Regions from separate parts of the Superficieibacter sp. HKU1 genome, predicted to be linked through region 1. Evidence: predicted binding sites of a transcription regulator. Region 1 holds the regulator's gene; each other region holds the start of a gene.
What was found. Region 1 encodes CRP, which controls carbon source genes, mostly activating them, when cyclic AMP is high. Its sites were predicted from a motif close to ATGTGANNNNNNTCACAT; they were not measured.
Positions count from the first base shown of each region.

Region 2: deoC (deoxyribose-phosphate aldolase) is a predicted target of CRP. The motif match lies at 1,191-1,208, and genes of this name have one in related genera.
Region 3: focA (formate transporter FocA) is a predicted target of CRP. The motif match lies at 1,189-1,206, and genes of this name have one in related genera.
Region 4: azuC (stress response protein AzuC) is a predicted target of CRP. The motif match lies at 1,529-1,546, and genes of this name have one in related genera.

Region 1 is NZ_CP119754.1:474,998-477,202, reverse strand. Features, by position in the region: gene P0H77_RS02225 (OsmC family protein) at 1-405, opposite strand; gene crp (cAMP-activated global transcriptional regulator CRP) at 713-1,345, shown strand; gene P0H77_RS02215 (YccS/YhfK family putative transporter) at 1,388-2,205, shown strand, end outside.
Region 2 is NZ_CP119754.1:810,203-812,407, reverse strand. Features, by position in the region: gene deoA (thymidine phosphorylase) at 1-200, opposite strand, end outside; gene deoC (deoxyribose-phosphate aldolase) at 281-1,060, opposite strand; gene P0H77_RS03975 (YjjI family glycine radical enzyme) at 1,310-2,205, shown strand, end outside.
Region 3 is NZ_CP119754.1:1,800,440-1,802,644, forward strand. Features, by position in the region: gene pflB (formate C-acetyltransferase) at 1-221, opposite strand, end outside; gene focA (formate transporter FocA) at 273-1,130, opposite strand; gene ycaO (30S ribosomal protein S12 methylthiotransferase accessory factor YcaO) at 1,529-2,205, opposite strand, start outside.
Region 4 is NZ_CP119754.1:2,733,432-2,735,636, forward strand. Features, by position in the region: gene P0H77_RS13155 (anaerobic C4-dicarboxylate transporter) at 1-972, shown strand, start outside; gene P0H77_RS13160 (DUF2766 family protein) at 1,013-1,264, opposite strand; gene azuC (stress response protein AzuC) at 1,366-1,449, opposite strand; gene P0H77_RS13170 (MFS transporter) at 1,649-2,205, shown strand, end outside.

The sequences.
Region 1 (2,205 bases):
CTACCCTGCGACTACCTCATACGAATGGGTAATATTCACCGCTTTACCCAGCATCAACGCCACAGAGCAATATTTCTCCGCAGAAAGATCGACCGCGCGGGCGACGGCGCTCTCTTTCAGATCCTGCCCCGTAACCATAAAGTGCAAATTGATATGGGTAAATAAACGAGGGGCCTCTTCACGGCGTTCAGACGTCAGTTTAACCTCACAGTTTGTCACCGCCTGACGCCCTTTTTGCAGGATCGACACCACGTCGATTGCGCTGCATCCTCCCGCGGCCATCAGCACCATTTCCATCGGGCTGGGCGCTTTATCACCGGAGTTACCGTCCATCAAAATCTGGTGCCCGGAAGCCGACTCACCCAGAAACGTTAACCCTTCAACCCATTTCACTCGCGCTTGCATAATATCCACTCCAGTGTCGCCATTTTCTTCACAGATTACGCGCACATAACAATTCTCGCAACGGAAGGCGACCTGCGTCATGCTGAAGCGAGACACCAGGAGACAGGCGGCAAAAGCTATGCTAAAACAGACGGGATGCTACAGTGATACATTGACTTTGCGCATACATAGATGCAAAGGACATCAGATTAACGACTGCGGAGCATACCGACAGTCAACTTCCCGTCAGCGGGAAGAAAACGATTGCAACCCCGGAGGCAACGTCGTTTAGCCGCCGGAGATAGCTTATAACAGAGGATAACCGCGCATGGTGCTTGGCAAACCGCAAACAGACCCGACTCTCGAATGGTTCTTGTCTCATTGCCACATACATAAGTACCCTTCAAAGAGCACGCTGATTCACCAGGGTGAAAAAGCGGAGACGCTGTATTACATCGTCAAAGGCTCCGTGGCAGTGCTGATTAAAGACGAGGAAGGGAAAGAGATGATCCTTTCTTATCTCAACCAGGGCGATTTTATCGGTGAACTGGGCCTATTCGAAGAGGGCCAGGAACGTAGCGCCTGGGTGCGTGCAAAAACCGCCTGTGAAGTCGCGGAAATCTCCTACAAAAAATTCCGTCAGCTGATCCAGGTGAATCCGGATATCCTGATGCGCCTTTCCGCACAGATGGCACGCCGTTTACAGGTGACGTCCGAAAAAGTGGGCAACCTTGCTTTCCTCGACGTCACCGGTCGTATTGCGCAGACGCTGCTTAACCTGGCGAAACAGCCGGACGCCATGACCCACCCGGATGGTATGCAGATCAAAATCACCCGTCAGGAGATCGGCCAGATCGTCGGTTGCTCTCGTGAAACGGTGGGCCGCATCCTCAAAATGCTGGAAGACCAGAGCCTGATCTCCGCGCACGGTAAAACTATCGTCGTCTACGGCACTCGCTAAGCTCGACCCCGGCGCATTCACTGCAATGCGCCGATAAATTCTATGTGGCGCAGGCTTATCTATCACCCGGAAGTGAACTACGCACTACGTCAAACGCTGGTGTTGTGTTTGCCCGTGGCTACAGGTCTGATTATCGGCCACCTCCAGTACGGTCTGCTATTTTCCCTGGTTCCCGCCTGCTGCAATATTGCCGGTCTTGATACACCGCATAAGCGTTTTTTTAAACGTCTGATTATTGGCGGTTCGCTGTTTGCTGGCAGTAGCCTTGCCGTTCAGCTTCTGCTGGCGCAGGGTGCGCCGCTGCCGCTGGTCCTGACCGCGCTGGCGCTGATACTCGGCGTTACGGCGGAGATCAGCCCTCTTCATGCACGCCTGCTTCCCGCTTCGTTAATTGCCGCTATCTTCACCCTGAGCCTGGCGGGTTCAGTGCCGGTGTGGGAGCCAATGCTCCTGTATGCGACCGGTACGGTCTGGTATGGCCTGTTTAACTGGTTCTGGTTCTGGCTGTGGCGCGAACAGCCGCTGCGCGAATCGCTAAGCCTGCTTTACCGACAGCTGGCGGACTACTGCGAGACTAAATACAGCATGCTGACCCAGCACGCCGATCCGGAAAAAGCGCTGCCGCCATTGCTGGCGCGTCAGCAAAAAACGGTGGATCTCATTACCCAGTGCTATCAGCAGCTCTATATGTTGTCGGAGAAAAAGCATCATAACTACCGGCGGCTGCGCTGGATGTTCCAGATGGCGCTGGATTTACAGGAGCATATCTCCGTCAGCCTGCACCAGCCGGAAGAGGTGCAAAAGCTGGTGGAGCAAAGCCACGCGGAAGCGGTGATCCGCTGGAATGCGCAGACCGTGTC
Region 2 (2,205 bases), 340 kb from region 1:
CCTGAATCTCGCATCGCCATAGTGAGCGAAACGCGTTCAGGCATCGTCATATCGTGGAAGAAAATGGTCATCGCCAGGGCAGCAATCTGTCCTTCGGAGACGGTGTTATCACGGATACCGTTGATGAAAAACCGAATTTCTTCGTCGCTTAGCGCGTGACCATCACGTTTTTTACGAATAATTTCTTGTGCGAGAAACAAGGGACCTCCAGAGGAAAAGAGTGGAAGGATAGCGGCAGGCCGGATAAGGCGCATCCGGCCGACAAAAGGAGAGGCAACGATTAATAGCTGCTGGCGCTCTTACCGTCGCCGTGACCCAGCGCTTTCAGCAGACTGGCCAGCAGGCTGGATGCGCCGAAGCGGTAATGGCGGGAGTCCGCCCAGTCAGCGCCAAACAGTTCGTCTGCAATCGCCAGGAACTGCTGCGCGTCTTCCGCGCTACGTACGCCGCCTGCCGGTTTAAAACCCACGGTTTTTGCCACATCCATATCGCGGATCGTTTCCAGCATGATGCGCGCGCTTTCCGGCGTCGCATTCACCGGCACTTTACCGGTCGAGGTTTTAATGAAATCCGCACCTGCTTTAATGGCGATTTCCGAGGCTTTACGAATGAGCGCTTCTTCTTTCAGTTCACCGGTTTCGATGATCACTTTCAGCAGCACACTGGCCGCCGCACAGGCGTCTTTACAGGCTTTCACCAGGTCAAAACCAACCTGTTCGTTACCGGCGATCAGCGCGCGGTACGGGAACACCACGTCAACTTCATCAGCACCGTAAGCAATCGCCGCGCGGGTTTCGGCCAGCGCGATATCGATGTCGTCGTTGCCGTGCGGGAAGTTGGTGACGGTGGCGATGCGGATATCCGGCGTGCCCTGCTCTTTCAACGTCTTACGCGCAATGGGGATAAAACGCGGGTAAATACAAACGGCGGCGGTATTGCCTACCGGGGTTTTCGCCTGATGACACAGCGCGATCACTTTTTCATTGGTGTCGTCGTCATTCAGGGTGGTCAGGTCCATCAGTTTCAGTGCGCGCAGGCTGCTTGCTTTTAAATCGCTCATTTGATTCTCCACGGCGTCGCCGTATAAAATTTCACCTTGCGAGTCTGTTAGTATTCTAACATCCACTCGCGATTACATATCGACATACATCACAGTTAATGAAAACTTCGTACAAATTTGCATTGCTGTAATGAGATCTACATCACTTACGACAATCGTGTTTCTGCAAATGAAGGCATCAGGATCAAAAGCGCCTTCTCTCCCTTTTCTTAGAATAGAGCATCATTACGGCATAATAAGGACGCGACAATGCCCATCCCATGCGATAACACGCTGCAACAACGTTGCCAGCAGATTGTGACCAGTCCAGTGCTCAGCCCTGAACAAAAGCGCCACTTTCTCGCGCTGGAGGCAGAAAATGCTTTACCTCCTCCGGCGCTGACGATTGCAGCGCAAGCGGCGCTGGATGACGGCGTGATTTGCGATATGTTTGAAGGCCATGCGCCGTTCAAGCCACGTTATATTCTGCCGGATTACGCCAGGTTTCTTGAGCAAGGCTCGGCGTGGCTGGAACTTGAAGGCGCGCAGGATCTTGATGACGCGCTTTCATTGTTGACCATTCTGTATCATCACGTCCCTTCCGTGACCTCAATGCCGGTCTATCTGGGTCAGCTTGATGCGTTGCTGCAACCCTATGTTAAAATTCTAACACAAGAAGAGATCGATATTCGAATTAAACGTTTCTGGCGCTATCTCGACAGGACGCTGCCCGATGCGTTTATGCACGCCAATATCGGCCCGGCGGATACGCCTGTCACCCGCGCCATTCTGCGCGCCGATGCGGAGTTGAAGCAGGTTTCCCCCAATCTGACGTTTATCTACGATCCCGACGTCACGCCGGGCGATCTGCTGCTGTCGGTGGCGAAAAATATCTGCGAATGCAGTAAACCACACATCGCTAACGGGCCGATAAATGATAAAATTTTCACAAAAGGCCACTATGGCGTGGTGAGCTGTTACAACTCACTGCCGTTAGCCGGGGGCGGCAGTACGCTGGTCAGGATGAACCTGAAAGCGGTCGCAGAGCGCAGCCAGTCAGCAGAGGACTTCTTTTCGCGTGCCCTTCCCCACTACTGTGAACAGCAGCGGGCGATTATTGATGCGCGATGTGAATTTCTTTATCAGCAGTCACATTTCTTTGATAA
Region 3 (2,205 bases), 1.3 Mb from region 1:
AAATCAACAGGCGCGTGAGTGCGGTTTTCCTGTTTTACGCCTTCCATTACGCTGTCCCACAGCCTGGTGGTAGCTTCAGTTGCGCCAGCCAGGAAAGACTCGTCACCCTCGTAAGGGGTGTAGTTTTTCTGGATGAAGTCACGGACGTTTACTTCATTCTGCCAGTCACCTTTCGCAAAACCTTCCCAGGCTGTGGCTAACTTTTCATTAAGCTCGGACATTGTAATACCTACCTTCTTAAGTGGACTTTTTATTTACGCCTGGAACTATCATTAATGATGATTGTTACCACGCAGATAAATGACCCAGTATGTCAACCCAACTAACAAACCGCCGCCGATAATGTTCCCGATGGTGACAGGGATGAGGTTATCAGTGATAAAGTTCATAATAGTCAGGTGAGAAAAATTGTCCGGAGAGGAACCGACCGCGGTCCAGAATTCCGGGCTGGCGAAATGACGTATTACGATACCCATTGGGATCATAAACATATTCGCGATGCTGTGCTCAAAGCCGCTGGCAACGAACATAGCGACCGGCAAAATCATGATGAGCGTTTTATCCGTTAAGCTACGGCCTGAGTAGCTCATCCAGACGGCAAGACAGACCATCAGGTTTGCCAGAATGCCGAGGCAAACAGCCTCAATAAAGGTGTGATGCATTTTGTGGTCGGCGGTTTGCAGGACGTTAAGCCCCCAGCCACCGTTGGCGGTCATATACTCGCCAGAAAGCCACATTAAAAGCACAAACAGCAGTGCGCCGATCAGGTTGCCAAAATAAACGTTCAGCCAGTTGCGACCCAGTTGCCCCCAGGTAATACGACCGCTGGCTTTCGCCACGACAATCAGTACCGTTGAGGTAAACAGGTCAGCCCCGCAGATAACGCAAAGAATCAGGCCCAGTGAAAAGCAGATGCCGCCTACCAGTTTCGCCATACCAAACGGCATGGAAGCAGTACCTGTAGTGGCGGTGATGTAGAAAACAAAAGCAATGGAGATGAACATGCCTGCGGTAATCGCCAGGAAAAACGTGGTCATCGGTTGTTTCGTTGCTTTGTAGACACCCGCTTCTTCAGCCACTTTGGCCATTGCTGCAGGAAGTATTAGATCAAAAGGGTTGTCAGCTTTCACACTAACTCTCTCTTTATTAAGTCGGCGACGAGATACTAACAAAGCATTATAGAAGAGAAATTGATATAGATCATATCTCGCCTGGCTTATAGGCCTTCATAGTGTATGGTTTTACAGCTATTTAGGGATAAAGTATTGATTATAGAACTAAAAATAAATTTTAAAAATTATAAATTGTGTTGAATTTTTTTATGGCCTCATCAGTCGGCGGTTAATTAAAATGGAGTATTTACAATATAAAGTAACATTAAAGAAAAGATAAAAGTAATAACATTTACTCATATTTAACTTTAACATTACATTTCACGGCCGATACTCTAAATATAAAAAACGGAGCGGTAAAATCGCTCCGTAATATAACGCAGACTCAGAGATAAGCCTATGGTTTGCGCGGTTATTTAGCCCTGACGTGACCAGAAAGCTACTTTAGCGCGCTGAAGTTTCTCGTAAGCTTTTAACAGCGACTGATGAGCCGGGAAGGCAGCCAGATCGCTATCAACCGCTTGCAGCCCGTAGAATGCAGATTCACCGCTTAATGCCGCGCTGGCGGCTTCAACCGCGTCGGCACCGTACATTCGTACAAAAGCGTTCAGGTACTGCAACGGCTCGCGTTCGTCTTCCTGGGTCAGCAGCAGTAAGGTTTGCAGGCAACGGTAGTAGTTGGCTCGCCCGGTGCTGAAAACAGAGGCGTTAAATTCCATAGTCCATTCGGTCCAGATTAGCGCCTGCTCGGTGTCACCACCCGCCAGCGCCAGCATTGCTTTCAGTTCGCCAATACGCAGCGTATACCAGCCGTTATTGCTGCCCGTTGCCAGACCCAACAATTCGCGTACGCGGGTAAAATCGTCATGACCTTCTTCATCAAGCTGGGCGATCAGGTTCAGATAGTCTTCTTTGTCCCAGTTGCTGCCCGGCAGCGCCAGAATAGTATCGCGCAGATGGCTACCCATACTGTTGTTCGCCATCCATAAATCTTCTACCGGATAGATATCGGACATACCCGGTACGATAATGCGGCAGGCGTAAACGCTGAGGTGCTCGTAGTCGGCGATGTAAACCTCTTTGTCTTCTTTCC
Region 4 (2,205 bases), 2.3 Mb from region 1:
ATTCGTCCTGAGCGCCCAATGGCGGTGGCGTCTATCGCCTCGCAAATGGCGATCACCGCGTCGCCGGTGTCGGTGGCGGTGGTCTCACTGGTATCGATTATCGGCGCAAATCACGGCGTGGGTCAGGCGTGGGGGATCCTGGAAATTCTGGCCGTCTCCGTTCCGGCCTCGCTGTTTGGCGTCGCTATTGCCGCTTTGTGGAGTCTGCGCCGTGGTAAAAACCTGGAAGACGATGCGGAGTTCCAGGAAAAGCTCAGGGATCCAAAACAGCGCGAGTTTATTTATGGCAGCAGCGATACCCTGATGGATCAGCGCTTCCCAAAACAGGCCTACTGGTCAACCTGGATTTTCTTTGCCGGGATCCTGGTGGTGGTACTGCTTGGGGCCATCCCGGAACTGCGTCCTTCATTTGAGTTGAAAGGAAAACTGACACCGCTATCCATGAACCTGACGATCCAGATGATGATGCTGATCGCCGGGGCCATTATGTTGATGGTGTGCAAAGTTAACGCAACAACGATTTCGAACGGGGCGGTATTTAAAGCCGGGATGGTGGCGATTTTCTCGGTCTTCGGCGTCGCGTGGATGAGCGATACCTTCTTTCAGGCCCATTTGAGCGAATTAAAAATGGCGCTGGAAGGAGTGGTTAAAACGCATCCGTGGACCTACGCCATTGTTCTGTTTCTGGTATCAAAACTGGTAAACAGTCAGGCTGCGGCGCTGACGGCTGTCGCCCCCATGGGATTGATGCTCGGCGTGGAGCCCAAAATGCTGGTCGCCTTCTTCCCGGCGTCCTATGGCTATTTTGTCCTGCCAACCTACCCAAGCGACCTCGCCTGCATTGGCTTTGACCGCTCGGGCACGACGCGCATCGGCAAATTCATCATTAACCATAGCTTTATTCTGCCAGGACTTATCGGCGTCAGCTGTGCCTGTGCCGCAAGTTACCTGCTGGTACAAACCTTTTTCTGATGCTGCCACCACGAAAAAAGCCAGGCTTGCGCCTGGCTTTTTAATGGGCTTCATCCTGCGGGGTAAATTTCATTTCGATCAGCGCAATGGCTTTTTGTATGCCACGCAGCGTGACGGGATCGGCGGCGGCGGGATGCATCGTGAAATCAATCGCTTTTAACTGGGCTGACATCTTTTCGCGAACCTCAGCGGGGGCGATGATTTCAATAACATCAAGAATTTGTTTAATGACCAGCTGGCAGGCTACGATATCGGATACCAGTTCCTGATCGGCACTCAGATTGTCGGACATATTGCGCTCCTTGTTCAAGGGGCGTAATAGTATCGCACGCGCGCTGAAATGTCAGAGCGGAAATTCAGACATAAAAAAACCTGCCGTGGCAGGTTTTTTTATCAGAACATAGCGCCTGGCGGTACGTCTTTGAAGGTTTTGCAGTAGTTTTCAAACATGCTTTTCAGGATTTTGCGAAATTTCATTTTGTACTCCGATTTTTGTTATGCAGGTGTTACTGTCTACACGTCTATAATATGACCTGCGTCACAAAAATCAACCACAACGTGATAAAAATCACATAAATTTTACACGTATTGGTAAAGTATTAAACAAAAGTTATGTCAAATCTGCGGCTTATCCGCGCCTTTACTGGATTTTTTTCTTTATGGTGGCAGGCATATAATGAGTGAATCAGTCTCTGACAAGGAAAAGCGCGGATTATCACCCGCCGCTTTACTGGTTGCTGGCGCTTTTTTTATGGAGTTTCTGGACGGTACAGTCATCGCCACAGCCCTGCCCGATATGGGGAAAACCTTTGGCGTAGAGGCGGTTGATCTTAACATTGGCATCAGCGCATATCTCATCACGCTGGCGGTATTGATCCCGGCGAGCGGCTGGATTGCCGATCGGTTCGGTGCCCGGAAAGTCTTTACCCTGGCGCTGGCCATTTTCAACCTTGCATCGGTACTGTGCGGCCTGGCAACCAGCGTGGAGAGTTTTGTTGCGATGCGCATTTTTCAGGCCGCAGGCGGCGCGCTAATGGTGCCCGTGGGACGGCTGGCGGTGCTGCGCACCACGCCAAAACACCAGCTGATCACCGCCATCGCCACCCTCACCTGGCCTGCGCTGGTCGCACCGATTATCGGTCCTCCGTTGGGCGGCTTTATTACCAGCTATGCGGACTGGCGCTGGATCTTCTTTATTAATCTGCCGATTGGCTTAGTTGCGATCCTGTTATC